2 linked regions of the Methylocaldum szegediense genome follow. The protein of the gene in region 2 binds, or shares a complex with, the protein of the main gene of each other region. Links are inferred from orthologs where the notes say so. Each region holds a gene or a part of one and is shown on either strand. Other genes may lie near its edges.

Evidence for each region.
Region 1: the proteins of tsaD (region 2) and tsaE are in contact, whole or in part, in a crystal structure (PDB 6N9A), measured with the Thermotoga maritima proteins. The link is inferred for Methylocaldum szegediense from one-to-one orthologs. Residues at the interface, in WP_004082750.1 of Thermotoga maritima: Cys10, Asp11, Arg49, His50, Leu82, Gly84, Gly135, Gly136, Glu154, Thr155, Leu156, Asp157, Asp158, Ser159, Glu162, Asp165, Lys166, Arg169, Leu170, Tyr175, Lys213, Thr214, Leu217, Tyr218, Gln221, Arg222, Asn324; in WP_004082108.1 of Thermotoga maritima: Leu37, Gly38, Lys46, Lys57, Val59, Lys60, Ser61, Thr63, Phe64, Thr65, Leu66, Met67, Val69, Pro71, Tyr82, Arg83, Leu84, Asp86, Asp88, Phe89, Asp93, Ile128, Asp130, Glu131, Arg134.

The regions. Positions count from the first base shown.
Region 1 is NZ_OX458333.1:1,823,343-1,835,125, forward strand. The notes cover bases 551-3,550. They hold tsaE (tRNA (adenosine(37)-N6)-threonylcarbamoyltransferase complex ATPase subunit type 1 TsaE), read right to left. Parts: upstream 2,279-3,550; coding sequence 1,823-2,278; downstream 551-1,822. Other genes in these bases: QEN43_RS07800 (N-acetylmuramoyl-L-alanine amidase), read right to left, coding at 551-1,636; QEN43_RS07810 (bifunctional ADP-dependent NAD(P)H-hydrate dehydratase/NAD(P)H-hydrate epimerase), read right to left, coding at 2,275-3,550. Outside these bases: more of QEN43_RS07800, read right to left, coding at 311-550; more of QEN43_RS07810, read right to left, coding at 3,551-3,762; tRNA epoxyqueuosine(34) reductase QueG, read left to right, coding at 3,840-4,925; QEN43_RS07820 (hypothetical protein), read left to right, coding at 5,039-5,425; QEN43_RS07825 (DUF2760 domain-containing protein), read left to right, coding at 5,546-6,175; QEN43_RS07830 (Hsp70 family protein), read left to right, coding at 6,172-8,169; QEN43_RS07835 (Hsp70 family protein), read left to right, coding at 8,220-11,012; QEN43_RS07840 (hypothetical protein), read left to right, coding at 11,156-11,569; QEN43_RS07845 (PepSY domain-containing protein), read left to right, coding at 11,717-11,783. UniProt on the Escherichia coli protein: Required for the formation of a threonylcarbamoyl group on adenosine at position 37 (t(6)A37) in tRNAs that read codons beginning with adenine.
Region 2 is NZ_OX458333.1:4,152,512-4,164,229, forward strand. Bases 8,784-11,718 are described here. They hold tsaD (tRNA (adenosine(37)-N6)-threonylcarbamoyltransferase complex transferase subunit TsaD), read right to left. Parts: upstream 10,807-11,718; coding sequence 9,760-10,806; downstream 8,784-9,759. Other genes in these bases: folB (dihydroneopterin aldolase), read right to left, coding at 8,784-8,984; plsY (glycerol-3-phosphate 1-O-acyltransferase PlsY), read left to right, coding at 9,068-9,658; rpsU (30S ribosomal protein S21), read left to right, coding at 10,921-11,154; QEN43_RS18100 (GatB/YqeY domain-containing protein), read left to right, coding at 11,170-11,619; dnaG (DNA primase), read left to right, coding at 11,683-11,718. Outside these bases: QEN43_RS18025 (DUF2905 domain-containing protein), read right to left, coding at 187-402; QEN43_RS18030 (VWA domain-containing protein), read right to left, coding at 406-1,326; QEN43_RS18035 (tetratricopeptide repeat protein), read right to left, coding at 1,329-1,889; QEN43_RS18040 (vWA domain-containing protein), read right to left, coding at 1,877-2,860; QEN43_RS18045 (hypothetical protein), read right to left, coding at 2,857-3,777; QEN43_RS18050 (DUF58 domain-containing protein), read right to left, coding at 3,781-4,623; QEN43_RS18055 (AAA family ATPase), read right to left, coding at 4,620-5,648; QEN43_RS18060 (hypothetical protein), read right to left, coding at 5,822-6,157; QEN43_RS18065 (RibD family protein), read left to right, coding at 6,506-7,378; QEN43_RS18070 (pteridine reductase), read left to right, coding at 7,405-8,136; folK (2-amino-4-hydroxy-6-hydroxymethyldihydropteridine diphosphokinase), read right to left, coding at 8,129-8,626; more of folB, read right to left, coding at 8,619-8,783.

The sequences.
Region 1 (11,783 bases), 2.3 Mb from region 2 along the record:
AAAGCCCGCGTGCTCGAATCGGTACCTGGCGCAAGCGCTCTATTGCTCGCGAGAAAACCCCTAGCTCTGCCAGGGAACTCGCAAAGTTTGGCATTTCCGGGAGTCAGGTCTTTTACCAATTTCGCTGAGCCGTCGTTCCGGCAGGGATTGCCGGAATCCAGTTCACAGGGATTGTGAACGCTCGCAACCATCCGTAGTCACTGGACCCCGGCAATCCCAGCCGGGGTGACGGGATGGGCTTTATCGTAAGGCGATCCGGCCCATTTGAGGGAACCAGACTTCGAAAGCCACGGACTCTTCCGATAGAGCGTTACTTCTTGGCAACCGGCTTCTTGCCGTCTGATTCCGCGACACTTTCCTGGGCGTCGGCGACACGCAGGTCGACCGGCACCATCGGCCGAATCTCGGCGAAATAACTGCGGATGCCGTCGAAGATAGCGCGGGCCAGCCTGTCCTGATGCTTAGGGTTGCGCAAATTGCGCTCCTCATCGGGATTGGAAATGAATGCCGTCTCGATCAGTACCGAGGGTACGTCAGGCGACTTGAGCACCACAAATCCCGCTTTTTGCACATCGCGATGGTGAAGATGGAAATCCTTTTTCAGTTCTCCCAATATCTTTGCAGCCGCGCGATTGCTGGCTTCGAGCGTCGCCGATTGCGACAGATCCAGCAGCACCGAGGCTAGGATCTTGTCCTTACCCTTCAGCTGAACGCCGCCCACTAAGGCGGCGTTTTCCCGGTCCGCCAGCCAACGCGCGGCTTCACTGGATGCGCCATGTTCCGAAAGGGTGAACACGGAAGATCCCTTTACGTCGTTGCTGACATAAGCGTCCGCGTGCAAGGAAATGAACAGATCGGCCTTTGCTTTGCGCGCGCGTTCCGCCCGCTCGCGCAGATCGACGAACTGGTCACCGTTGCGCACCATGACCGCCCGCATGCCTGGCTCGGCCCGGATCAGCCGTTCAAGCTTGCGCGCGATCGCCAACACCACGTCTTTCTCATAAGTTCCGTTTGGACCTATGGCCCCGGTGTCCTTGCCGCCGTGACCGGCATCGATGACAACCACCCGCACCTTGTCCGGCGCTGGCTTCAACAAACGGACAGGCCTCGCTGGGCCCGCCGAGCTTGCGGACTTGACGGAAGACGGCTTTGCGACCGCTTTTGGTGGCGCCGAGGCGCCTTTCGGTTTTGCTGAATTTACCGGCACCGCGGAAGCCGCTTTTTTTCCTGTCTTGGCGGCCGCAGGGGTCAGTTCGAGTACCAAACGGACACTTCCCTTGACTGGGGTGACATAAGCCTTGTAGTCCGCCGGACGTTTGAGATCAAGCAAAATCCTCGGACTATCCTTGGCTTTGCCCTCGATGGGAATGAGCTTCACGATCAGGGAATGGGAAGCCGGCGGCTGCCCCAGCTTTCCAAACACGGAAATCTTTTCGAAATCGATTTGCAGCTGATTCGGCTTGCTTGTCCGGGAAATGCGATATTTCGGCGCCGCCGAGAAATCGAAAATCAGACGCGACTTCTGCGCGGCGGCTTCGAATTTCACGGCGTTCATCTGTACCGGCGCGCCCAGAAGCAAAGGCGCGTAGCCGCAGAATGTGAGTGCCAACCATGTGATCAACGTTTTTTTTTCCATGGTTCGTGTGCTCGTTTTGTTTCAATCCTCGCCGGCGTCCCTTCCTCCGAGCTTGTCTCCATGAAGGACGAGCGTTCAGCTCCGCCGCTTCGAGTCGGATCAGGGAAATGTTCTGATGAATAAAACTGCCCAGCGTGAAAGCTCTGGGCAAACATAGTCCGAGCTGCTGAAAACCGCAAGAAAAGGCTATTCGGCGTGCAGCCGGGCTAGCGCCGCTGCGCCGCGGTCGGTACCGGCCGATATCTCCGCGATGCGCCCAGTACCCGATATTTCCAGACGGATCTCAAGGTCGGCCCGGGGCAAAAGGCCCGCGCCACGCTCCGGCCATTCTACGAAACAAACGGCGTCCGCCCGAAGATAATCCCGGAAGCCCGTCCATTCCAGTTCTTCCGGGTCGTTCAGCCGGTACAGATCAAAGTGGTAAACGATCCGGTCCTCGAACGGGTACTCTTCGACCAGCGTGAAAGTCGGGCTCTTCACCGGCCCCGAAAAGCCTGCAGCCCGGAGCCAGCCTCGCACAAAGGTGGTCTTACCGGCACCGAGGTTTCCATGGAGAAAGACGAGAGCCCCCGATGGCAGGGCACTATGGACGCGCTCGGCCAATGCAAGCGTTTCCGCCTCGTCCTTAAGCATCACCCTCATAAATTGATCAACCGGCGCAACGGATCCATCAAATCGCAGGCCAGGAGTCCCCGCTCCCCGCCTTTTGCGGCCTCGTCCCCAGCCGCGGCATGCAATTGCACCCCCAGGGATGCGGCATCGAAAAGATCTAGTCTTTGTGCCAGGAGTCCCGCGATGACGCCGGTCAACACATCGCCCATGCCGCCGCTGGCCATGCCGGGGTTTCCAGCGGTGCAGACACGAGGCAATCGATCCGGGCCGCAGACCAAACTCCCGGCGCCTTTCAATACGATCACGCCGCCGAACTTCGTCTGAAGTTTCAGAACAGCATCGAACCGGTCTTTTTGTATTTCCTGAGATGTCGCGCCGAGCAGCCTCGCCGCCTCTCCAGGATGTGGCGTCAAAACCCAATTGTCCCGGGTTCGGGTACTTTCCGCCAGAAGATTCAGCGCGTCGGCATCCACCACGATCGGCAAATCGGTATTCAAAACCGCGTCGAGCAGCATCTTGGCCCATTCCGAACGTCCGAGCCCTGGGCCGATAGCGACGACTGTGGCGCGTTCTAAAGGCGCACGCAGGTCATCGATGGTTTCGACGCCGTGGCACATCAGCTCCGGACGGGTCAGGTTGAGCAAATCCGCATGAGATTTCCGCGTGGCGATGCTGACCAAACCCGCGCCGACCCGAGCCGCGGCCTCGGCAGCCATACGGGCGGCTCCGCTATAGCCGCTATCGCCCCCCACCACTAGCACGTGACCGAAATGGCCTTTGTGAGCATGGCGTGGACGCGCCGGCAAACCTCGCTCCCATGGAGGCAGCAGCATGGCCGAAGGCTTGACGGAATATCGCACTTCCGGCGGCGTATCGAGGTCGGAGAATACGATCTCGCCGGCGTATTCCGGACCTTCGCCGGTAAAGAGGCCCTGCTTGAGACCGATGAAAGTCACGGTCAAATCGGCTTTGACGGCGACACCCAGCGCGGAGCCGGTATCCGCATGGAGTCCGGAGGGAATGTCCAGTGCCACCACGTGACCGGAAAACCGGTTGATGGCCTTGATCACATCCGCGTAGTACCCGCCGACCTCCCGATCCAGGCCCGTTCCGAAAATCCCGTCGACCAGGACTTCCGCGCCCTCGAAATCGGCCGGAATAAAATCCAATGTCTCGCCGCCCGCTGCCCGATAATCCTGGTAAGCGGTCAGCGCATCGCCCTTCAAATTCGTTGGCGGCGCAACCGGATAGACCCGCACATCCATGCCTGCGTCGTGGGCCAAGCGGGCGACCACATAGGCATCTCCCCCGTTGTTGCCGCTGCCGCAAATGGCCGACAGCGTGCGCGCTTCCGGCCAGCGTTGGCGCAAAGCGGCAAAGGCTGACGCGCCGGCGCGGCGCATCAATTCGATGCCGGGGATGCCGACTGTCTCGATCGCATAACGATCCATCGCGCGCACGTCTTCGGCGCGATAAAGGTCTCTCGGGAAACTTCGGCTGTATCGTTCGCTCATAACCCAGTAAGCTGTATCTAAACTACGCTTGCTCCGTTTACATTCTGGCTTAAACGCCGTACCGTCTCCACACTTCTGTGACTTCGTCCGCTCCCGATTACTCCGCGCTCGCCGCGAAAATCAAGACCTGGGGCCGAGAGCTCGGTTTTCAGCAAGTCGGCATCACCGATACCGACCTGTCCGCAGCCGAAAAGCGGCTTGAGGACTGGCTGAAACACGGGTTTCACGGGGAAATGGATTACATGGAACGACACGGAACCAAGCGCAGCCGTCCGGACGAGCTCGTCCCAGGTACGCTAAGGGTCATCAGCGTGCGCATGGATTATCTGCCCGAGGAGAGGACCGCGGTCCGGGAACGGCTGGAAGAGCCCGGCGCCGCGTTCATCTCCCGCTACGCCCTCGGCCGCGATTATCACAAGGTGCTGCGCAAACGCTTGCAGCGACTGGCCGAGCGCGTGGCGGCCGAAGTCGGCCCTTTCGGTTACCGTGTCTTCGTGGACAGCGCGCCGGTGCTGGAAAAAGCCCTCGCCGCCAAAGCCGGCCTCGGCTGGATCGGCAAGCACACGAATCTCGTCAACCGCCACGCGGGCTCGATGTTTTTCCTGGGAGAGATCTATACCGATCTCCCCTTGCCTGTCGACTCCGAAACAAGCGACCACTGTGGAAGCTGCACGGCCTGCATCGACATCTGCCCAACCCGAGCCATCGTCGCGCCATATCGCCTGGATGCAAGGCGCTGCATTTCCTACCTGACCATCGAGCTGCGCGGGCCGATTCCCGAAGAATTCCGCGCCGCTATGGGTAACCGAATCTATGGCTGCGACGATTGCCAGCTCGTCTGTCCGTGGAACCGCTACGCGCGCCTGACGGAGGAAACGGATTTCCTGCCACGTCACGGCCTAGATACCGCCGGTCTGATCGAACTTTTCCGCTGGGACGAAGCGACGTTCCTGCAAAAAACCGAAGGTTCCGCCATACGCCGCATCGGTTACGAATGCTGGATCAGAAATATCGCGGTGGCTTTGGGCAACGCGCCCCCATCCATCGAAATCCTCGAAACCTTGGCATCCCGGATGGACGATCCGTCACCCCTGATTAGGGAACATGTTCGCTGGGCCCTTTTGAAACACGAAACCGTGCTCCACCGGAACTCTCCTGCGTGACGATTTTCCGGAGGGAAAGGACTCCCGCGCGCCGTTTTCCGTTCCGCCGATCCTCAACATCGCGTAGAATCGAACGGATAATGGTCATTCGACGAACACAGGAGTCACAGGTTATGAGACTTTTTCCCCGTGCGCTGATTGCCGGAATCCTTGTTTCGGCCTTGCCGCCGGCTCTCGCCGAGGACGAATGGCGTGGCACTACGCTTTCCGACCAGACCCTGGAGAAGGTCAACCTGGCTTTGGTCGCCTATCAAGGCTGCGTCAACACCGAGGCTCGGGCGCATATCGGCGAGCCGGTGGATTCGCGAGCGATCACCGACAGTGTCCTGAAAACCTGCGAAGACAAGCTCTCGCAAGTGAAAGCCGCGTTCGACAGCGAAAAGGTCCCGGCCGCGATCTCCGAACGCTACATGCGCGCTCGTCGTACCCAGGTCGCGCGTCAGATCTTGCGCACGTTCATGGCTACCCAGGCCGCCCAAACGGCGACCAGGCAGCCGTAACGCGACTATCTCGAGCTCGTATTCTCGGCCGGTCGGTTGCATCATCCACGCAGCCGCCCTTGCGTGTCGCGGCGACACGTGGTTTCAGAGAATATCATCCAACGAATAAAGAGGAACCGAATGCAATTCGACCCAACACTCATACCCACCACGTTTGACGCCGTCCACATCGGGCTTGCGGTTCTGGTGGTCATTCTGCTGATTCTTCAGATCCTGCTGCTGTCGGTAGCCGTCATCGCCCTGTTGCGACGCGGAAAACCCGCAGCCGAGCCGGCTCGCGTCGAGGTGGCTCCCACCCCCGTCCCGGAAGCACCCAAGCCACCGGAACCAAAAAAACTGGAACGTCCCGAGCCCGTCGTTGTCAAAGAAGCCACTCCCGACGCGGCCCTGCAGCTTCTCGGGCTCTTGCAGAAAGAAGCCCGTTTCGTCGATTTCGTACAGGAAAACATCGCAGCCTATTCCGACGCCGAGATCGGTGCGGCAGCCCGCGTCGTGCATGAAGGGTGTCGCAGGGTACTGAGCCAACATTTCGAGCTCGAACCGGTGCGCAAAGAGCAGGAGAACTCGCGCATCACCCTGCCGAAAGGCTTCGACGCCGCGAGCATCAGGCCTACCGGCAACATCGTCGGTGAGCCGCCCTTTACCGGCACCTTGATACACCGCGGCTGGCGCGCCACTGCCGTCAGACTGCCCAAGGTCGCCGAAGGACATGACGTACGTATCATCGCCCAAGCAGAGGTAGAATTGTGAGTGAGCCCCAGTATTCCGTAGGCATCGACCTCGGCACGACCAACAGCGTCGTATCCTATGTCGATCTCAGCCGGTGCGACGGCGAAAAAGCGCCGATCGAGGTCTTGGATATTCCGCAACTGACGTCCCCCGGCACGATCGGAGAAAAAAAACAACTGCCTTCTTTTCTTTATCAAGCCCACGAAGCCGAGCTTGCGCCCGGCGACATTGTCTTGCCCTGGGACGAACATCCGGAAGCCATCGTCGGCGAGCTGGCCAGGCAACTCGGCAGCAAGACCCCCATACGCCTGGTGTCGAGCGCCAAGAGCTGGCTATCTCACTCCGGCGTCGACTGCCGCGCGCCTATCCTGCCGATCCAGTCTCCCGAAGAGGTCAAGCGGGTCTCGCCGCTTCAGGCATCTATCGCATACCTCCGTCACATGCGCGACGCCTGGAACGCCCGCTATCCCGACGCGCCTTTGAGCGAGCAGGATCTGGTGATCACGGTGCCGGCGTCTTTCGATCCTGCCGCACGGGAGCTTACAGTGGAGGCCGCCCACGCCGTCGGCCTACGCCAGGCGATTCTGCTCGAAGAACCGCAGTCGGCGCTATATAGCTGGATCCAATCCAGCGACGGAAAATGGCGTGAGCAAGTAAAACCGGGCGACATCATTCTCGTCGTGGATGTGGGCGGTGGCACCACCGACCTGTCGTTGATCGCGGTGACCGAGGAGGAAGGCAATCTGGTCCTCAACCGCGTCGCCATCGGCGATCACATTCTCCTCGGCGGGGACAACATGGACCTGGCGCTGGCTTATGTCCTCAAAATGAAGCTCGAGGCCGAAGGCAAACGGCTTGAGCCGTGGCAGATCCAGGCGCTCATGCACAGTTGCCGGGACGCCAAGGAATCCTTGCTGTCCGATACGGAAACGGATGAAGTCGCAGTGGTCGTGCCCAGCCGCGGTTCGTCGCTCATCGGCGGTACCCTGCGCACCAGCTTGACGCGCAGCGAAGTCGAGCGGACCCTAGTCGAAGGCTTCTTTCCGCGGGTACAGATCAGCGACCGCCCGGCCGTTCAGGCTCGCACCGGCTTGACGACGCTCGGCCTTCCCTATGCCAAGGATGCGCGGATCACCTGCCATCTCGCCGCCTTCTTGAGCCGACAGATCGGCGCGACCGGCGAATTGCAGGGATTCGACCTTCCTGCTGATGCACGCTTCCTGCATCCCACTGCGCTGCTCCTCAACGGCGGCGTGTTCAAATCGCCCGCACTCGAAAATCGCCTGCTCGAGGTGCTGAACAGCTGGCTCGAGGCCGACGGCGCGCCCCATGCACGGCTGCTGCACGGCGCCGATTTGGATCTGGCCGTGTCGCGCGGCGCCGCGTATTACGGCTATGTCCGCAAGGGTCGCGGCGTCCGCATCCGTGGAGGCACTGCCGCCGCTTATTACGTGGGCGTCGAGAGCGCCATGCCTGCCGTACCGGGCTTCCCGCCGCCGATCGAGGCCTTGTGCATCGCACCGTTCGGCATGGAGGAAGGGACCGAGGCGGATCTGCCGCCCTACGAGTTCGGATTGGTCGTCGGCGAGCCGGTACGTTTCCGCTTCTTCGCATCCACCGTCCGCCGCGACGACGTGGTCGGGACGCGCCTCGACTACTGGTCGGAGGACGAGTTGGAAGAACTCGACGAAATCGAAGTCACTTTGCCGGCCGGGGAGCACCAGACCGGCGATATCGTCCCGGTCCATCTGGCGGCCCGTGTGACCGAGGTCGGCACGCTGCAGTTGGAAGCGGTCGAGAAGGACGGCGAAAAGCGTTGGAATGTCGAATTCGACGTCCGTGCGGGCGAGAAACCCTTGCCATCGGATGAGAATGTCGCGCCGGAGGAACCGATCCTGGGCGATGTTTCAGCCGCTGCGAGCGAGGACGAGCCCGAAACCGCCGTGGAAGAAAGCGCAGCGCAAACCTCCGGCAACGAAACATCGTCCAAGAAAGGCTTTTGGCCATTCGGTTAATAACCCTTCGAACCGCAGGGGACATACCCCTGCGGACACCTCCCCGACCCATGCCCGAAAAACCCAGCCAGACGCCTCGTTATCTCGTCGGCATCGACCTCGGCACGACCCACACCGTGGTGGCCTATGCCGATCTCGTCAAAGCCGCACGTGCCGAGATCCGGCTTTTTCACATCGATCAGTTGGTCGCACCGGGCGAAGTCGCGGCCGAACCGCTCCTGCCCTCGGTCCGCTATCACGCCTCCTTGGAGGAATTGACCGAAGCGGACGCAGGCCTGCCCTGGCCATCGTCCGAAACGCCATCTGGTTACCGTCCAGTCATCGGCAAGCTGGCACGCGCCTTGGGCGCGAAAACCCAGGGCCGTTTCGTGACCAGCGCCAAGAGCTGGCTGTCCCATGCCAGCGCGGACCGCACTGCGCCCATTCTGCCCTGGGGCGCTCCCGAGGAAATTCCGAAGATCTCTCCGGTCGAGGCCAGCGCGAGTTATCTCCGCCATGTGCGCTCGGCCTGGAATTACCGCCATCCGGAAGCGACGCTGGAAAATCAGGAAATCGTGGTCACCGTGCCCGCCTCCTTCGACGAGGCCGCGCGCACTTTGACGCTGGAAGCGTCCCGGCTGGCCGGACTTCCTAACGTGCGCCTGCTCGAAGAACCGCAGGCAGCCTGCTACGACTGGCTCTGGAATCACCGCGCCTCTTTGCGCGAGGAACTCGGCGACGTCCGCCTGCTCTTGGTCTGCGACGTCGGTGGCGGCACAACCGACTTGACTCTGATCAAGGTGGAGCCGGGCGGGGAAGAACCTAAGCTCACCCGGATCGCGGTCGGCCATCATTTGATGCTGGGCGGCGACAACATCGACCTGACCCTGGCGCATCTCGCAGAACGCCGGCTGGTGGGTGAAGACCGCAAGCTGTCCGCGGCCGAACTTTTCCAGTTGGTCGAACAATGCCGGCTGGCCAAAGAACGGCTGCTCGCGCCCGACCCACCGGAATCTGTGACCGTAACGCTGCTCGGCGCCGGAGCCCGGCTCATTGGCGGCGCACGCTCGGTCGAACTGACCCGAGACGAGGTCCGCGACGTCGCGCTCGACGGCTTCCTGCCGATGACCGGTCTCGCCGACCATCCCGATCGAAAACGAATCGGCGTGGTCGAATTCGGTCTGCCCTATGCCGCCGATCCCGCGATCAGCAAACACCTGGCCGCTTTTCTCACACAACACTCCGAAGCGGCACGTGAAGCGCTCGGCGCAGAGGCCGCCGAGCCGGTCCCGGATGCCGTGCTGCTCAATGGCGGCTTATTCCGCAGCTCGGCCTTGGCCGAACGTGTGGTAGACCTCCTGACCTCATGGGGACACCGACGCCCGGTTCTGCTAAAGAACGAACGTCCCGATTTGGCTGTGGCCTACGGCGCGGTAGCCTACGGGCTCGCGAGGCGTGGCCATGCGGTTCAGCGCATCGGCGGCGGCTCGGCCCGAAGCTACTTTCTGATGGTGGAAACGGGTCCCAACGAAACGCCCAAGGGTGTCTGCATTCTGCCGCGGGGAACCGAGGAAGGCCGCGAGATCGTGTTGACCGACCGCAGTTTCCTGCTCAGGCTCGGACAACCGGTACGCTTCAATCTGGCATCATCCAGCGAAGACCGACGCTTTGAGGCGGGTGAGCTGACCGAAATCGACGACGATCGTTTCGTCCGCTTGCCGCCGCTTGCCGCGATTCTGGACCGGGAAAGCGCGCAAGGCCGAACCGAGCAAGCCGTCCGTATTGTCGCTGCCCTAACCGAGATCGGTACGCTCGATTTGCATTGTGTCGCGGCCGACGATACCGAACGGCGCTGGAAGATCGAATTTCAATTGCGGCAGGCCGCCCCGCAAGCGGTCTTGCCCGAAGCTCACCGACATCCGCGCGTTGATCAGGCCGTGGAGAAAATCCGACTGGTTTTCGGCAAAAAATCAAAGGCTGCCGATACCAAGCTTGTTAAGGGGCTGCGTTCGGAACTTGAAAAGATTCTAGGCCCCCGAGCCGGCTGGGAGACCGCCTTATTGCGCGATCTGTTCAGCGCTTTGCTGGAAGGGCTGCCGCACCGGCGGCGATCCGCCGAACACGAGCGCCTGTGGTTCAGCCTGACAGGGTACTGCCTCCGTCCGGGGTTCGGCTATCCCCTGGACGACTGGCGGGTAGAACAGGTCTTCGCCGTCTACCGGCAAGGTTTACAGTTCGTCAACGAAATCCAAAATTGGGCCGAGTGGTGGACCTGCTGGCGGCGGCTTGCCGGCGGCCTGAACGAAGAGGCACAGCTTTCGATATTCGAGGACCTGGCCGACTTCATCAACCCCGAGACTGCCCGGCGCGGCAATCTTCCCGCCCTTAGCAAGAAGCGCAGTTACGAGGACATGGTGAGACTTGCGGCCGTGCTGGAACGGCTGCCGGTGTCCAAGAAGATCGACCTCGGAAATTGGCTGCTGCAGCGCCTGGCCAAGCCCGGCGAACCCACCGAAAGCTGGTGGGCGCTCGGCCGCGTCGGGGCGCGCGTACCGTTCCACGGCAGTGCACACAATGTGGTTCCCCGCGCCGTTGCCGAGGAATGGCTGGACCGAATCCTGAACTACGACTTCAAGAAAGAGCCTCACGCGGGCTTTGCCGCGGCTCTCATCGCGAGGCTCAGCGGCGACCGGGAACGAGATATCGACCCGATGCTTCGATCAGAAATCATTGAACGGCTGAAAGCCGGCAAAGCGCCGGAGTCGTGGATCGCCATGGTGTCCGAAGTGAAAGAACTTACCGAGGCCGATGAAAAACGCCTCTTCGGCGAGGCGCTTCCGCCGGGGCTGAAGCTGATTGCCTGATTCGGCTCGGGATCCCGTTCGGTCGAGGCTTACCATCCTGTTCAGCGTGCATTCAGGGACGAAGGACTATCTTCATCCTGCCGGCAAACATCACGGGTTTGGTTCCGGCGCCAGTTTTAAGTGTTTGAACGGGGGATCAAGTCATGAGACCACTGTATAAAATGATGATTGCCGTATTCGCTACCGGCCTATTCGCTTTCGCTTCCGGCGCCGAAGCTGGAGGCCGCCATGGGGGCCACGGGCATCATCATCACCATCACCACCATGGCCACCACCATCATCATGGCCCCAAAGTGATTCACCATTACCACGCGCCTGCGCCGCGCCATTACCGTCCGCCGCGGGTAGTACATCATTACCATCCGCCTCGGGTGGTCTACCACAACCATTATCCCGCCTATTACGGTCGCGGCAGCGGTTTAGCCGGAGCCTTGCCGATCGTCGCGGGCGGCGTGCTCGGCGGCCTGGTCGGAGAACAGGTTGGATACGGCAATCATGGAGCCATCATCGCGGGTTCAGTGGCCGGAGCGGTATTGGGACATGAGATCGCACACTGAGTCCAGGCGCTACCTCGTTGCTCGGTGACTCGGTAGCGTCCGTTGTCGCTATGGAACGGAGAGTGATATTCTGCGCCTACTCAAGAGCCGGGCGGCGTTTCGCCACCCGGCTTGCTTCTCGGAAACGCCCCACTCGCATCGAGCCGCGTGAGAAACAAACGCTTTTCTTCCGCAATCCTGGGCTGCCTGCTGCTGGCGGCATCTCCCGCCTATC
Region 2 (11,718 bases):
GTGACGGCAACTTAGTTTTCAAGTGGCCCAACATGAAATTTCGATTAAGGCTTGGGGCCGAGGAAAGGAAGGCCGGTAGAGCTTTACGCAAAAAAACGAAAGGTCCTATTGTCTGTAGAAGCTTGGGAATGCAGTCGAGTGGATGAATGTGACGGTGGCGATAGCCTGGTTATCGGTTCCGGCGGCCTAGCGACGAAAGAACAAATTGATCACCAGTGTCAGCACGAGGCTGATGATGATCATGGAGGTAATGGGGATGAAGATGTACTTGTTTTCGTCTTGAATCCGGATATCACCGGGCAGTTTCCCGAACCAGCTGAAAATTCCTGGAGCGTACGACAGGATCAGTCCGAGCAGAAACAAGCCGATACCGACGAAGATAAGGATTTTTCCAATAGACACGGTTCAAACCCTCTTTGAACTTTCATCACCAGCCACTAGGTAGACCGAAGCGAACAGCAAGAGTGCCGCAAGCCCCAGCAACCATCGAATGTCGGTCCAGGTGGTCCGGCGTTCAGCGAATTCCGGCGCGCGCAATGCCTCCATGAGAGCTTGCGGTGTTTCCAGACGATGGTAGCGGAGTCCTGTTGTTGCGCTCAGTTCACGCAGATGGTTTTCATCCAGCCAGGAAAGGTAATAGCCCTCATGCGGAAGGCGGGGGGCAGCCTCCGTCGTTTGGTATGCGGTGGTGGATTCCGGTATTTGCGCGATATCGGTATTTTCCCAATAACCGATGAGCCGGTTTTCACGATCGTATTTCGGGACAGTGGTTGGTTGCAGGCCGCCCACGCCCACGATGAGACCCGCAATTTCCCCGGGCTTTTCAAAAAAATTCGGGCGTATGGTCTGCGGTGGTGCTTCCTGGCCGTCGGTGAAGAACGCGAGCCGAACGCTGGGATCGCGTTTCTTGATGTCCCGGATCGCCGCATAAATCCCTTGCTCTATAAAGCTGTTGGCCGCCCAGGCCATACGCCAATCGATATGGGCGAGCACGTCGTCGATCACGGGCAGGTGTTCGCAAACCTCAATGGGTTCGAACAGTAGTTGAACGCTCCGAGTCGTAAAAATTCCGAGGCCGACTTCAGAACCGCAAGGCAGTTCACGTACCGCTTGACGGATCGATTCCTTAGCGAAATTGAGCCGGTCCGGCGGCATGTTATCGACATGATAATCGCGCACGTTCATGCTCTGGGTTACGTCGACCACGAACGCGTAGCGGTAAACCTGCTGTGGCAAAGGGAGTTTCGGCTCGGCAAAGGTCCATGCGACGAGTACGGCGGCTACGAGCAGCGTCGTCGCGCGCCAGTCCCGACAAAACAACCGCATCTTCACGGCGCGCCGCCCGGAATCGTGGGTACGGTTGCAAACACGCTGGATTTCGCACCCTGCCAATTCGCTTGCTCCCGCTCCCTGGCCGGAGGCGTAATCCGATGAGCATATTCAAGATTAATGCGGGCGTCCAAGTTGTTCGGGTTCAGCCTGAGAGCCTCCTGCAACTGTTCCTTCGCTAGAGCGACCAGCGTGTTGACGCGAACGTACTCCAGAACGCCCTTGGCGTTCCAGAGCTCAGCCGCTTCCCGCAGATACAGTGTTCCAAGGTTGTAATGAACCCACTCGCGAAAATGTTCGTCCCCTTGACCGAGAATGCCGGTATAAAGCTGCATGGCTTCCAGGGTCGCGCCCGATCGTTCGAGTTGGTGGGCTTTGGCGAACAACAGCGGCGAGGGTGTTTTCTCGTCGACCTCTATCCGTTCCGGTTCTGCGATTAGACCGTTGTGGCGGGCAATACGGAAAATGGCGTGGCCTTCGTAAACGATTCCGGCTAGCAGTATGGCTAGAACGCCCCAGATCGTTGCTGGCGAGCGCCAAACGTGTATCAGGCTGGCCATGATCTTACCTCCAGGAACTTGGCACCGAGCAGTAGCGCCAAAAATACGAGAGCTGCCCCGTAGCAGTAGCTGGAGACATCCTGGCGCGGTAGCTTTTCGAGATAATGCAAAGGAAGATTTTCCAATCGTTCGACCTCCGCGATCGCATGCTGTAGCGCCTCCGGGTTTTCCGCCTCGAAAGCCCGATACGGTACGCCGAGACTCTGGAAATATTCATGGAGAAGATATTCGGGCGTCGTGCTTTCGTTGGGATTGGCTGGTTTCTCCGAAAGGCGTCCGCTTCTTGGGTTACGGAGATAAATCCAGTAAAGGGTTGCTTGCGTTTCCTGAAACCACTGTCTGAGCTGGTCGCTGGTTTCCTCTTCGATCTGCGCGGCTCCGTCCGAAACCAGCAATATGATCCGAGAACCCGTAAACGGTTTTCCGCTGTAGAAGTCGAGTGCCATCGCAAGTCCCGGAGCGATGTTGGTTGCGCCGTGGCCGCGGCCGCTGGTTGCCTCGATAGCGGCCAATACGGCCTGCTTATCTTGCGTGAAAGGCATCACGTAAATCGGCGCGGCCGAAAAATCGATCATGGCGAACAGATCGTGTTCCCGCCGATTGACAAATTCGGCCAGCAGCTTGCGGGCTACGGCCCCTTTGGTCTCCTGCGCGCGGCCGCCCATATACTGGCCGGAAAAATCCTCGTTCATGCTGCTACTCCGGTCTAGCAGCAATACGATATGCGCTCCAGTCCCGACTCTTTCCACCCAGCGCTCGCTCAAATAGGGGCCGGCGATGCCCAGACTGAGACTGAGAGCCGCCGCCGCGGCGCTGAAGCGCAGCACGCGGTCGAATAGGGTCGATAGCGGATCGCTCGGGAGTATCGATATAGACGAGTAAGAAATCGCCGGCTGTCCGCGTCCAAGCAAAGGAATGAGAGCGGCGAAACCGAGCAGTAAGGCCCATGGCGCCGAGAACTCGATGTTCAAGCGCTCCTCCGTTCGGCAGCGATGCAGCGACGGCACAGCGTTTCAAGCCGTTCCAGCGGCGAATCCGCCGGGATGGGTGCATCCGGGGCGGTGTAAAAGATACGCCGGGACAGAGCGAAGAAATGATTCAACTCGTCACGAAGTTCATTGAAGGCGGGATGTGCCGCGAGGAAGCTCTCCAATTCCCCGGCAAACAGACGAAATCCGGCGGTATCGTCCAAGGCTCGATGCAAAAGCCTGACCGCGGTCCGGTACGCTTCAGCGTCGCCTCGTTTACGATTGAGTTTCCTAATATCTCGCAAGGCGCGTGCGAACGGCGGTGTTGTCTTTGCAAAGAACGGCAGCCAGCCGTAGCGGCGGGCGAGGATGGCGAGCACGACTAGGGCTCCGGCGAGATAAGCGGTAAATCTCAGGGGATGGGGACCGATCGGAAGCGGTTCGGGACCGGCGGACTCGCGGATCTTGACGTTCTCGTCCGAGATATCGGTCGGAATGATCGGAGCGATTGCAATATTCCAGGGCTGTGTCTGCACTTCCAGCGGCGCACGGCCCCGAAAGCGGATCGGCAGCGCAGGGATGGTCAGTTTTTCCGGCTGTCGTACGCCTTTAAATATTTGATACGTCAGCCGTAGCCGATATTGTGTCTCGTCTTGCGTGTCAACCTTGGTCCAATTGACGGCGCGGATGTCCAGCCACTCGTTGAGTGGCCCGGGCACGGGCAGATATTCGGTTTCCAAGTCATAGCCGTCAGGCACGGTGACAAGAACGTCGTAGTCGACCGGGTCCCCGATGACATAACCGAAATCGCGCAGCGTGAGGGATTCGATGCGGGGTGTGGACCCGGCGGCGTAGGCGAGTATCGGTAGCCACAGAAGCACCGGACTCAAGCTTAAAATCAGTTTAAACAGGGGCCGCATCGCTTAGGCTCGATAAAAATAACGGGTGAGGTCATCCGGGTCGAAACGGTCTTTCAGGAAGAACGGTTCTCGGCCGTGCAGCGCGCAGATCCGTTCCAGATCGTCGCGGCGTTGTTCGAATGAAGCCCGGATCTTTTCGCGCAGCGCCGGGCGCATGAATAATCGCCGCCGGATGCCGGTTTCGGGATCTTTCAAATAAATCAGCCCCCATGACGGAAGCCGATCGAATTCGGCGCTGTCCCACAAAACCACCGGAACCACGTCGTGACGCACTAGTGAGTCGAGCACGGTGTCGAGACGGTCGAATGAGAAATGAAAATCCGAAACAAGAAAGACCAAGGCTTTTTGTTTCCCAAGATGCGGTGCAACTTCATTCAGTCCATCAGAAGACCGACCTCGCGGGTAAAAATTTCCCAAGGTCTCCAGCAGTTCGGCGGCGGCTCCTTTGTGCCAACGCAGCGGCAGGAACAAGTCCCAGCGTATCGCGCTGTCACAAGCGATAAAGCCGAAAAGATCGCCGGTGCGATAAGCGGAATAAGCCACCGACGCGGTGAATTCGGCCAACAGTCGGGTTTTCGATGTGGTACCCCGAAACCCCATGGACGCCGAAAGGTCAGCGATAACATAAACGGGAATCGCGCTTCTTTGGCGAAAGGTTCGAACCATGAGCTGGCCGAAGGGGTCGTGCAGTGTGGCGCGTATGTCCAGGCTTCGTGGGTCCGGATGGGCCGTCAAGAGCGCATAACCGGCGAACTCGTGGCTGGTGCCGTGCTGTGTGCCGCGGTGGTGGCCTGGAAGTATGCCGGGCGAGCGCCAACTGACTTGGTAATGAAACTCGGGAATCAAGGTGCTGCGACGCGTTGCAAAATACCGTTCATCAGTTCACCGACCAGGTCAGTACGGCGAAGCTCATAAACCGGGTTGAAGAAAACCCGGTGGGCTGTGGTATCCACGAAGACCTGACGGATGTCCTCCGGAATTAGAGCGGTCCGATCGTTGAGCCAAGCCGAGACACGGGCTGCCCGCATCATCATGCTCATTCCTCTGGGGCTGGCACCCGCCAGGATCAATTGCCGCATGTCCACGCCGTCTATCTTGATCCCATAATCCTGGGGAGTCCGGGTCGCCTGCCAAAGGTCGAGCGCATATTGCTGCAGCGCGTCGCTCGCTTTGATCTCGGCTTGAATGACGCGGGCGATATCCACGATGTCTCGATAGGGCAGAACGCCCGGCTGTACGCCCTCGATGAGCCTATCGGTGTCGTGAAAGCGCGGATCGAACATCAAAGCGCGTCGCAAAGCGGGGTCTTGCGGCGTCTCGATATGCAGTTCCATCAGGAAACGGTCGCGCGCCGCCGAAGGAATTTCGAAGGTTTCTTCCTTTTCGACCCGGTTGCGGTCGGCGAACACTTGGAGATACGGGAAAAAGTACTCCCGGTTGAAAGCGCTGATGCTGCGCTCGGCCATGATCCGCAACAGCAAGGAATGGACCTGAGGGCGGGCACGGTTCACCTCGTTGAAGAAAAATACGGAAAGCTGCTCGCCATGTTTGAGAATAGGGCCGGGATCGACCTGCGGTTTGCCAACTTCATTAATATAAGTGTGATAGACGAGATCGTTCGGCATTAGATCGATCGTGCCCTCGATACGCTCATAAGCGCCGCCCAATCCGCGCGCGACGGCTCGCAGCAAGGTGGTTTTACCGACGCCGACATCGCCTTCCAGCATAACGTGGCCGCGGGAGAACACTGCCAGAGTGATTTGATGAATGGCATGATCGAGACCGATCACAGCCTTTCCGATTTCCTGCTCAAAGCTTAAGGCGCGCTGCCGCCAGTCGGACAGCAAGGAGTGTTTATCGAATCGGGACATAGGGTAGAAACGGGTGGTATGGTATGAGAGAGATGTTCAGCAGGCAACTCTGTAGGTTACATCATCGGAACCCAAAAAGTAAAAACCCCGCGTAGCGGGGTTTGGGTCAGGCTCAAATATCGGTTGATTGCTCGTTGAGAGATTAAGGGAATGATCTAACGATCGCGACGTTACTAGGCGGTCTCGGTCTGTTTTCCGGAATCAATGAGTGGGTCGAAGCGCTGAATTTGGCTGTATCCGAATGAGATCAATTGCACACCGATATCGACGACTAGTTTGTAAAGTTCGGGCATCCGAGAGACAAGATAGCCTATGTAACCCAAGGCGCCGATGCCAAGCCCGGCGGCGAGCACGGTCGGCAAGCCGATGCCGTGGAAAATGCGGATAATCTGCGTCAGAATGTCCAGTGGCAATAGCAGCATAACCCCGAAGTAAACGAGGGTCATGAATGTAAATAGTACGAAGACGACGAACTTCAACGCCTTCGCCAACATAAGATCTACTTTCATACGTATTTTTTCCTTCCCAAGCTCAAGCTAAGAAATCTTTGTCTGGGCCGACACGATGGAAATTGCGACCACCGCCCCAAGCCTCCCGGTAGTTCGGGAGCCGTCTATAAAATAAAAGCCGCGAGATGCCGGCTCGAATCATACTGCCTATGGTAAATTTCGCGGCATTTTAGCATATCAATCCTCCTCGACCAGCTTAAATCCGTGGCGTGGGATCTCGCATCCAAGTGATCACCGAGGTGGCTATCTTCAAGCGTATCCGGTCGGCCAGTCTTTTCGAAAACGGAGGGAGCCGTTGACTGTAATTTTGAATTCGATAGGAGGATATCCCCATGTTCGGACGTGAACATGCGAAAATCGTTTTTTCAGTGGGCACATCTTTATCGAATGGCCAAGACCATATTTCGTTTGTTTCCTCCCCCTTTTGAGGAGGTAGCATTAGAAGGGCTTTATCTCAGACTGAATCTGCACCGGCTGGGCACGCCCGAAAAGCCTTTCGTGTACGCCAATTTCCTCACCAGCCTGGATGGACGAATTGCGTTGGAGGATTCGAGCGGACAGACCTACCTTCCGAAAAGCCTGACCACGCCGAATGACTTTCGATTGTTTCTGGAGCTGGAGTGCCAAGCGGATTGCCTGATCACGCACGGTGGCTATCTCCGTTCGCTGGCGGAGAAACGTCTGGGAAACATTCTTCAAATCGGTCTGACCGATACGACCCGCGACCTTGCAGAGTGGCGCGAGGCGCAAGGGCTGGTTCCTCAACCGGCGATCGTCGTCGCGAGCGCCAGTCTGGACTTCCCGATGCCGCCGTCCATCCGAGAACATGGTCAGGCTTGTTACATCGCCACAGGAGAACAGGCGGATCCTGCGAAGCTGGACTATTGGCGCAGGCAAGGATACGACATCATTCTCGCGGGGAAGGGGAGAATGGTGGAGGGTGACGTGCTGACGCGTCGGCTGGGCGAACTCGGCTACCGAACCATTTACCTGATCGCCGGGCCTCACATGTTGGACACGATGGTCCGTGAAGGGCGTCTTGCACGTCTGTTTCAGACGATCACTCATCAACTGATGGGCGGAGAGGTCTTCCGTACGTTGCTGCCGGGTCCGGAATTGGGGCCGTTCGGGCACCTGAAACTGCTGTCCTTGTATTACGATCCTACCTCGCCGCTGGGGGCGGGGCAGTGGTTCGCCCAATTTGAGAGCAATCACGTGTAGAGGCTGTTGGAATTGTGAGGGGTGATATGACGAAATCGGCGCTCGTTACCGGCGCGGCACGCCGTATCGGTGCGGAAATTGTACGTCGGCTACATGCGGCCGGATACCATATCGTGCTGCATTACCATCGGTCCGCGGCTGACGCCGAGGCTTTGTGCAGAGAGCTTAACGCCGTGCGCGAGGATTCGGTCCACTTGCTGCAGGCCGATTTGCGGGAGACAGGCGGGCTGAATGATTTCGTCCAGCGGGCGGCGGCCGTTTGGGGCGGTCTAGACGTCTTGGTGAATAACGCGTCGGCGTTCTATCCCACCCCGTTGGGGACGGTGACGGAGGATCAATGGAACGACCTTCTGGGCAGCAATCTGAAAGCGCCGTTTTTTCTGGTCCAAACGGCGGCACCTTATTTGAGAGAACGTAAGGGTTGTATCGTCAATATCGGTGACATCCATGCCGATCGTCCGCTCGAGAACTACACCGTTTACTGCGTCGCGAAAGCCGGGCTGGCGGCGATGACCCGTGCCCTCGCGAAAGAGTTGGCGCCGGATATCCGGGTTAACGGCGTCGCGCCCGGTGCTATTCTGTGGCCCGAGCACGATATGGATTCCACGAAAAAAGCCGACATTCTGACCCGTATACCCATGAAACGCGCTGGCGAAGCGTCCGATATCGCGAAAGCGGTCGTATTCCTGGTCGCGAATGCGCCTTATGTTACCGGCCAGATACTGGCGGTGGATGGCGGTAGGAGTCTGTTTAGCTGATATCCGAAACTGAGCCGAGCCGCCGCTGCTTTACGCCGGTTTTATCGAATTTGGCCCACAGTTCAGCGTAACTCTCGCCAAGTATGGGGTGTTTTCGATTGGGTGTGATTTCGGCAAGCGGTTCCAATACGAAGGCATAGCGGGTGATGTCATCGCGTGGTAGTGCAAGCTTGCCTTCTTGGAGTACCTGGTCGCCATATAGGATCAAATCGAGATCGAGCGTGCGCGAAGAGAATTTCTTGCAGTCCCGTGTACGCCCATGGTGGCTTTCGATCTCGCTCAGCATCGTCACGATCTCGGATACCGGGCGCTCGGTGGAGAATGCCACCACTAAGTTGTAAAAGCTGGAGCCCTCGAAGCCGACCGCTTCACTTTCGTAAACGCTCGAGACAGTCAATGGGCCTACCCGCTCTTCCAACTCTTTCAAGGCGGAAGCGATGTGCTTTTCTCTTTCGATATTGCTGCCGATGCTGAGGAAAACATCAGGCATATTTTTGTTTTTCACCTCGTTCGATAATGATTCCCACGTCGCTGGCTTTACGGATTGCCCCTTTTTTGTTGAGCGTTAACCTGAGCCAGGGCACCTTGAACTCATCGATAACGATTTGAGCGATCTTCTCGGCTAGAGTTTCCACGAGGTAAAAATCGCTTTCCTCTACGAAAGAAATGATGCGTTTTGAAACCGCTTTGTAATCCAGTGTGTGTTTGATATCGTCCGAGGCCGCAGCTTTACGGATATCGGTACCCATTTCCAAGTCGATTAGGACAGTCTGCTTGATTTTTCGCTCCCAATCGTAGATGCCGATCACCGTCTCGATCTCTAGACCGCGTAGAAATATAATGTCCATCGTCAATCCGACCGGTTTTCGCAAAGTCGCGAATTGGTATCACAAAAATTACAAAACTAGCAACCGGAATACATTTTAAGCGCATGGCAGTGTGGTTTTTAGTTCCTTTGGCATATCTCCTGGGCTCACTGTCCAGTGCGGTGATCGTGAGTCGATTGTTCCATCTCCCTGACCCGCGCGAGCAAGGCTCGAAAAATCCGGGTGCGACCAATGTGCTGCGACTGGGCGGCAAGAAAGCGGCCGCGATTACCTTGTTAGGGGATGCCGGCAAGGGATTGGTTCCGGTCTTGTTGGCCAAGGCTTTTGATGCTGACGCGATCAGCATGGCTTTGGTTGGGCTGGCTGCATTTTTCGGGCACCTTTACCCGGTGTTTTTCCAATTTAAGGGCGGCAAGGGCGTTGCCACCGCTCTCGGGGTGCTCTTGGGCTTTGCGTGGGCGGCTGGGCTGGCTGCTTTAGCGACTTGGATTATCGTTGCGTTTGTCTCGCGCATTTCGTCGCTTGCGGCTTTGGTTGCGTCCGTTCTAACGCCATTCTACGTTTGGTTCTTGACCGGTTCCGAGCAGTTGACTGGAGCGGCAGGCGTGATGGCTCTGTTTCTCATTTGGCGCCATCGCGGAAACATCGAGCGCTTGCTTCAGGGGCAGGAGGCTCGGATCGGGCGCAAAGCCTGAATAGTTTGGGCTTTACTGCTGATTTTTCAGACCTCCCTGGCTCGTTTGCCTAAGCCATCGGACTGGGCGCGGGACCGTTCGCTCACGCGGTTTTTCGAGATCTAAGATTCTCGGGCCGCCGAGTCTTGCTCTAGCGTGATCGGCGCCAATGTGCTCAACGGCCAACGCGGAAACGCGCTGATTTCGGGCGGTTCAGTCTGTCCGGCGAGCAGTCTCTGGCAGCCGGCAAACGCGATCATGGCGCCATTGTCGCCGCAAAATTCGAGCCGCGGGAAATAAACCTGGAAGCTTTCTTCTCGAGCCATGCGTCGAAGTTTGTCGCGCATGGATCGATTCGCGCTGACGCCGCCTGCGACCACCAAGCGGGTAAGCCTGGTTTTCTTGAGTGCCCGTCGGCATTTGATCACCAATGTATCGACGACGGCTTCCTGGAACGCCTTGGCAATATCAGCCTTGTCCTGTCGCGTCTTGGCCGTTGAGGCGAATGTAAGCAAGGTGTGCGTTTTCAGGCCGCTGAAGCTGAAATCGAGGCCCGGTCGGTCGGTCATGGGGCGGGGGAACTCGAACCGTTGGACGTCGCCTTCCTCAGCCAATTCCGCGATCGCGGGACCTCCCGGATAGCCGAGGTCGAGCATCTTGGCGGTCTTGTCAAAGGCTTCCCCGGCGGCATCGTCCAGGGATTCTCCCAGGATGCGGTAATGGCCTATGCCTTCTACTTCGATCAACTGGGTATGTCCCCCGGAAACGAGGAGAGCAACGAAGGGAAATCGGGGCGGATCTGGTTCCATCAAGGGTGCAAGCAAATGGCCTTCCATGTGATGGACGCCGATGGACGGGACGCCCAAGGTCCACGCCAAGCTGCGAGCGACAGCCGCCCCAACCAGCAGCGCGCCGACCAGTCCCGGACCAGCCGTGTAAGCGACGCCGTCGATTTGCCGCTTGGAGATGTTGGCGTCTGCAATCACTTGCCGGATCAGCGGCACCAGTTTCTTGATATGGTCGCGGGATGCCAGTTCGGGTACTACGCCTCCGTATTCCGCATGGGTTCTTATCTGGCTGTACAGACGATGAGCCAAGAGCCCCTTTTGAGTGTGATAGATCGCTACGCCTGTTTCATCGCAGGACGTTTCAATGCCGAGTATGTGCATACAAATTGGCTTTTATCTGGAGCTCTCTAGAAGTATAATTAGAGCTTTTCAGTTGGCGGAGTAATTCCGCTGTGGGAATTTTATTTGTTTTGGTTTCAATTTTTGGGAAGCTACATGCCGTCGATCAAGCTGAGAGAAAACGAGCCCTTTGAAATTGCTATCCGTCGTTTTAAACGTGCCTGCGAGAAGGCCGGTATTCTTTCTGAAGTTCGCCGCCGCGAATTCTACGAGAAACCGACCGAGGAACGTAAGCGCAAAGCGGCTGCGGCAGTTAAGCGGCATCTCAAGAAGCTTTCCCGTGAACGGTTTGCTCTGCAGAATTTGCGTAAAGGGCGTCCGCAGACCTGATGGTCGCTATCTATCATGAGCGCGTTGAAAGACCGTCTCCAGGCCGATATGAAAGCGGCCATGAAGGCTGGGGAAAAGGACAGACTAGGCGTCATCCGGCTTATAATGGCCGCCATCAAGCAGCGCGAAGTGGACGAGCGTACTCAGCTAGATGATGCTCAGATCCTCGCCGTTCTAGATAAGATGGCCAAGCAACGGCGTGAATCCATTGCGCAATTTCAGTCCGCTGGGCGCGACGATTTGGTGGCTGCGGAACAAGCGGAACTCGGTATTATTCAGGATTATTTGCCTCAAGCGTTGAGCGAGGCGGAAGTGGAGTCTCTGATTAACGAGGCTTTGGCGGAATCTGGTGCTTCCGGAATCGGCGATATGGGGAAGGTGATGGCTATCCTGAAGCCGAAAATGCAAGGCCGAGCCGACATGGCGGCGGTAAGCGCGCGGGTTAAAAGCCTGTTGAGCCGTTGAAGCACGGAGGTTTAACTTTATTTTGGGAACGGCGAAGCATGAACTGAGCTGCCGGTGTAAACGATGGCCGGCAAAATTCCCCGTGAATTCATTCAAGAA